One region of the Blautia sp. Sow4_E7 genome, then DNA from elsewhere that is predicted to be linked to it. Evidence: predicted binding sites of a transcription regulator. Region 1 holds the regulator's gene; the other holds the start of a gene.
What was found. The regulator Rex, encoded in region 1, represses fermentation and respiration genes when NADH is low (regulators of the CRP and FNR family bind a similar motif). The targets are predictions, from matches to a motif close to ATTGTTAANTANTTAACAAT.

Region 2: ACTQ50_RS00605 (shikimate dehydrogenase) is a predicted target of Rex. The motif match lies at 2,230-2,249, and genes of this name have one in related genera.

The regions. Positions count from the first base shown of each region.
Region 1 covers NZ_JBQKLL010000002.1:144,829-148,002, forward strand. Annotated here, with positions in the region: gene ACTQ50_RS02270 (NAD(P)H-hydrate dehydratase) at 1-624, opposite strand, end outside; gene ACTQ50_RS02275 (redox-sensing transcriptional repressor Rex) at 819-1,472, opposite strand; gene ACTQ50_RS02280 (ATP-binding protein) at 1,741-2,322, opposite strand; gene ACTQ50_RS02285 (PAS domain-containing protein) at 2,500-3,174, opposite strand, start outside.
Region 2 covers NZ_JBQKLL010000001.1:130,489-133,662, forward strand. Annotated here, with positions in the region: gene ACTQ50_RS00600 (FAD-dependent oxidoreductase) at 1-1,070, opposite strand, end outside; gene ACTQ50_RS00605 (shikimate dehydrogenase) at 1,162-2,025, opposite strand; gene ACTQ50_RS00610 (LysR family transcriptional regulator) at 2,344-3,174, shown strand, end outside.

The sequences.
Region 1 (3,174 bases):
CGCCACCAGGATCCTGCCAGCGTATGCTCTGCCAGGGAAAAAGCACAGCCCCCGTTTCCGGTATGCAAAGGTTACCGTCAGATCTGCCTGAAAAGCAATTCCAAGAACTGCTCCCGTATCTCCGTGAATGCCAGACGGAATATCCACCGCCACTTTATAGGCTCTGGTCTGATTCATACTGTGGATGATTTCCTTATAAGTTCCGGAAATCTCCCTGGACAACCCAACGCCGAAAATCCCGTCTACTATAACAGTATATTCATCCCATACCGGGTTATTCGTTGCGGGAACGCCATAGTTCCTGGCAATTTCCCACTGGTGTCTGGTTTCTTCGGTCATTTTGTCCGGATTTCCTGCAAGATAGATTTCGGAATGTATCCCGGCAAGATGAAGAAGCCTTGCAATGGCAATCCCGTCACCGCCGTTATTGCCGGAGCCACAGACGGCCAGTATCCGCTCTTTTTCTAAGTTTCCAGGACTGTTTTTCTTTTCCAGATACTTCCGGATCTCTTCTGCCGTGGCAAGCGCCGCCCTCTCCATAAGAACCAGGGAGGGAACATGCATATTATGAATAGTACCATAGTCAAGAAGCTTCATCTGACTGCAGGTCACAACTTTTTTCATAAAACCACTCCTAACATTAGAATAACTTTTGGGCTCCGGTTGCAGTTCACTCTCTGCCCATTAACCGCTAAAGCCATTTTCAAACACGCTCTAATGCAAAACTGCCGCCCGGTCTCCTGTAAATCTTTCAGCGAGACAAGCAGCAGTCCTCTTTGACCTTTTGTTGTTACTGTCATGTCCTTCACAGTAACGTTTTATTCTTTGTTTTCTTTATGCTCGTTGCGGTACTGGCTTAAATTATAAGACAGTGCCATCAGGCTCTCAGACAGATGAACATTCTCCACGATCACGTTCTCAGGAGCATCAAGATCTGTATGTGCAAAGTTCCAGATTGCCTTGATTCCATTGTCAATGAGAACCTTCGCCATCTCCTTGGCCTTGTTCTTCGGCAGAGTCAGAATGGCGATCTCTACCTGATTCTCTTTGATAAATTCTGGAAGGTGACTGATCATCTGAATCTCAATTCCCCGAACCGAAATTCCTTCCAGAACCGGATTTACGTCAAAAATCCCAACCAGACGAAATCCTCTTTTCTCAAAATCCCCGTAATTGGCAAGTGCCTGTCCCAGGTTACCTGCACCAAGAATGATCATAGGATGAATGGTGTCCAGTCCTAAGATCTTACCAATTTCTGTATAAAGATATTCAACATTATATCCATAGCCCTGCTGTCCAAAACCGCCGAAATTATTTAAATCCTGGCGGATCTGTGATGCAGTCACATGCATTTTCTTACTAAGGTCATTGGAAGATATACGCTCAACTTTCTCTTCCATCAGCTCCCCCAGATAGCGATAATACCTTGGCAGTCTTTTGATCACTGCCTTTGAGATTTCCTTCGCCTCCAAAATGTTCCCCTCCTTGTTTCCGCTGCCTAAATTTTCCGCGTCACACTATGTCAATTATACCTAAATGTTATTTTCTTGTCAATTAAAGTTGTGCAGAATTACAAATATTTTGCAAATTCAGTTACTGTTCACTGGTAACGTTCCGCCAGGTGTTTTTTTGAGCGAAGCTCACAGAAAACCCGGGAACATCGGCGCGAAATCATGCGAATGCATGATTTCTGTGCATCGCGAAGTGTGTTGCTGGTCACGGAGTGAACAGGAACCAAATTCATAGTATCAGGATAAAGCTCACAAAAATCCCTTTTTCTTCCAATAAAGCGATTGCTATTTCTGCATTTAAATCATTATCCTCTGCCAAAAGAACATGCAAACCATGTAAATCCATATCGTTCCTTAACTTTTCTTTCTCTTCCGTAAATCCATGTTCTGCTATAATCAGAGGGATTTCTACCGTAAATGTTGAGCCAATTCCCTGTTTGCTGCTGACCTTAATTTTCCCACCCATAAGATCTACATACTGTTTGGCAATGGCCATTCCCAGTCCAGTTCCCTTATAACTGGTTCTTGCCCCATCATTTTCCTGACTGAACTCATCAAAGATTCTGCTCTGAAACTCCTCACTCATACCAATTCCGGTATCTGATATACGATAGCGTACGATTATATGATGCTCATCATTACCCGGACCGTTTTCTGCAGCAAATGAAATGGTACCTCCGTCTTTTGTAAATTTGACTGCATTGCTGATAATGTTGAGCAATACTTCCCTGATTCTGAGTTCATCTGCCATCACATAGGGATTTTTAAGCTCTTCTCTTGAAACACAAAAATTAAGGTCACGGTTTTCCATATATCCTCTTGCAATCGACAAAACAGTATTTATCATATCCCAGAGATCTACCGGTACTGGTTTATATTCCAGTTTACCACTTTCTCACTTTTATCCCTTTACGTGGCATTCATTGATTCGTGCGGATTTTATACAGTTCCAAACATCTGATCAAAAACAGCAAGTATAGTATTTATATCAATTTTTACTATAATGAAGTGCATTTGACAATTCTTCATTCTTCTGCAATGCACTGACATCCTGATAGGTCACATAGATATATATTTTCTTACCCACAACAAGATAAGAAAAATCTGATTGCATATAGAACCATTTTCCCTGCGGATTTCTTTTTCTATAAAAAATATTTGTATGTGGATGCTCTATATTGAGGTTTCTCACAGATTCCTCTACATATTGCTGATCATCCGGATGTACTGTTTCGCAAAAAGGTTTCTTCTGCAACAGCATCATCTGCTGCTGTGTAGTTTCCATCATCTCTGCAAAGCCCCGGGTAATAAAAACAGGATCATAGCATAGCGTTGTTTTTGCGTCCTCCTCTTCTGAAAGGATACAAAACAGAACAGCACTGTTTTCAATAGAACGCAACGTCGTTATAAACGCCTGCTGCTGTGGAACTGTATAGTCCTCCACAAACAGGAACACATTTTTTGTATCTGCACTTTCCCTTGTAAAGTCAAACTGCATGAAACGCATCTCGCCATTCAGCATAAAATTGATCATAACATGATGCATGATGTGTTCTGCTGTTCCTTTTGCGATTGCTTCCATCGTCATCTGCTGTTTTACACGATTAAGATCATCTATATTGCCAGATGCATAACGCATTATTTTCTCACAGATATAATCCTC
Region 2 (3,174 bases), on a different contig from region 1:
GCTGTTTCTTTTAAAACACCGTTTGCTCTGGAGCCCATAGCCAGCACTACATTGTCAAAGCCCCTGAGAGATCCTTCTGTATCATCTGCCAGTGCATAATCCACACCATCTGTATAGAAATGACCAACCTTTGCACCAGGACAAAGCTGTACATGGTTTTCCTCAAAATTCTGGAAAATGTATTTGCGGCTTTCTGCTGTCACATCACCTGCAATGACATCTTTCATTTCGATGATCCCAACCTGATGTCCGCGCTCAGCAAGATACTCAGCAGCCTCGCAGCCAACCATTCCGCCACCCACTACCAGCACCTTTTTGCCAGCTTCTTTTTTTCCATCCAAAAGCTCCTGGGCTGTGATATAGCCGCAGTCAGCCAGTCCTGGGATTGGAAGTACCAGTGGATTGGAACCGGTTGCAACAATGATGGTATCTGGGGAAAGGCTGCGAAGGGTTTCCTCATCTGCCTCTGTATTACATCTCAAACCTACTCCGGCGTTCTGACATCTTACGATAATGGAGCGGATCACCTCGGTAAGCTGTCCTTTTCCTGTTGGATAAGCTGCAATACGGAAGTTTCCGCCAAGTTCCTCTTCTTTTTCCAGAAGTGTGACCTGATGTCCACGAAGAGCACACAGCCATGCTGCGTAAAGTCCTCCAGGACCGCCGCCTACAACGACTACTTTTTTCTTACTGTCAGCAGGGGTAAGCTCTGTTTCTCTTCCCACGCACGGGTTTACTGCACAGGTGATGGGCTTTCCGGCAAACATATTCGGCACACAGCCAAGAAGACATCCAATACATGGAGCCAGAGTTTCCAGCTGCCCATTTAACGCTTTATTTGGAAGGTCAGGGTCAGCAATGCTCTGACGGCCAAGGCCGATCGCAGCGATAACTGCCACAACACCGGATACGTCATAGCTTCCGTTTTCCAAAACCTTTGCGCCCCACTGGGCTGCAAAATTCCGCTTGTACTGTCCCATGATGGTGGCTGCAATGCCCAGAACAAAGTATGTAATGTAAAGGGCCAGTGCTGTAGGGTAATATTTTTTTGAATCTGTAGTCTGGTTCATTTTGTTAGACCTTCCTCGTATGTTTTTTGTTTTCTCTGATACTTCATTTATTACGGCTTATTTCTTGTTTTGCCTGTAATTACTAAGTTGTTTATTTATAAAGCAGTTCCCGGATTTCCTCCACCGGCATCTCCAGCCCGCTGTACAGTCTGAATGCTTCGGCGCCCTGCCATAAAAGCATGCCCAGGCCATCACAGGTCTTGCAACCGGCTGCTTTTGCTTCCCGCAGCATCTTTGTCTCTGTCGGAGAATAAACCACATCGGTTACCACCAGCTCCGGGCGGAACCAGGAAAGGTCTGTAATGTTGCTCTGCTCCTCGTATGGTGCCATTCCCACTCTTGTGGCATTGGAAAGAATGTCGCTTTCATCAATTGCAGCTTTTAGTTCTTCTCTGTTTTCAAGATTATGGAGAGTAATTTTACATTCCGGCGCTGCCTTGCTGATTTTCTCAAGTCCTGCCTGTACTCTGTCCCAGAAGCTGTCCTTTAGGTTAAATACGGTAATCTCTTTCGCACCTTCTAAGGCCGCCTGGATCGCGATCGCGGAAGCAGCTCCGCCGCCGCCAAGAAGAACAATTTTTTTGCCGGCTGCTTCTACACCATGAGCCCTCAGATTCAAGGTATAACCGCATCCGTCTGTAATATGCCCTGTGAGCACGCCATTGTCATTCACGATGGTATTTACTGCCTGGATTGCTTCTGCTACAGGAGTCAGCTTATCCAGATATGGAATGACTGCGTTTTTGCATGGCATTGTCACATTTGCCCCTTTGATGTTCAGGGTTCGAATGGCCTGCACCGCTTCTCCTGATTTTTCCTTTGGTACGTCAAAGGCCAGATAAGCGCAGTCGAGACCATATTTTGCAAAACAATAATTATACATTGCCGGGGATTTGGAATGCTCTACAGGGGTTCCGATCAGACCCAGCATAGTGGTGGTTCCTGAAATATGCAATTTTTTCTCCTTCCTGGATGTCTCATATGCTTTTTGCACTCGGTTGATAATGCCCAGTTGCTACTTTTAACATTATGGCCTATAAACTTTATTGTTCGCACCATACCGTTAGCTCTTCTTTTAGATTGAGACATTTACATTTTTCCATGTTTTTTAAGACCTTTAAAACTTTTTTCTCATCGACCTATGCCTGTACTTTAACTTGTTGTTAAAAAAAAGACAAATTGATTTTTTCTTATAGAACAATAGATTATTTGAATATACAGGTTTATAATAGAGTTGTTTCATTGATTGAAAGAATAGTTGAGGGAATTGAATATGAATTTACTACATTTGCGATATTTTGCAGAATTAGCACAAACACTACATTATACACGAGCTGCAGAACACCTTTGCATCGCCCAGCCAAGCCTTAGCCATGCCATCTCACAGATGGAGGCAGAGCTTGGAGTTCCCCTTTTTGAGAAGGTTGGAAAAAGCATTATGCTCACACATTATGGGGAGCAGTTTCTCGCCTGTGCACAGCAGACGCTTATGACTCTGGACAATGGAGTAGACGCACTCCAGCGGGTTGGACGTGGGGAGGGACTGATCCGCCTGGGGCTTCTTCGTACCTTGGGAGAAGACTTTGTTCCCGAGCTTGCAGCGCGTTTTTTGAAACAGTACCCTGAGAAAAATATCCGTTTTACTTTTAATACCGGAACCACAGGACAGCTGCTCGAAGGGCTTACTGCAAGACGTTTTGACCTGGTTTTCGCTTCCCAGCCACCTGCTGATCTGGGGCTTACCTCTATCCCAGTACACCGGCAGGATCTGGTGCTGATCACTCCAAGAAAGCATCCTCTGGCACAGTTTCATACCATTGATCTTGCACAGACTATTCCTTACCCCCAGGTCTATTTTGCAAAAGGCTCTGGTCTTCGCTCCGTAGTTGACGGCTTATTCCGACAGATCGGGCAGGAGACTCAAATCGCCTACGAGACAGAAGAAGACAGCGTAATCGCCGGACTTGTGGCGCACGGATTTGGTATTGCTGTTGTCCCCTACATGGAAATGCTTCTCCGCCTGGACGTAAAGATCATGCAGATTTCCAATCCCGCCTGGGAACGAAATTTCTACCTGATCAGCAATGACAGGTCTTATCTTTCT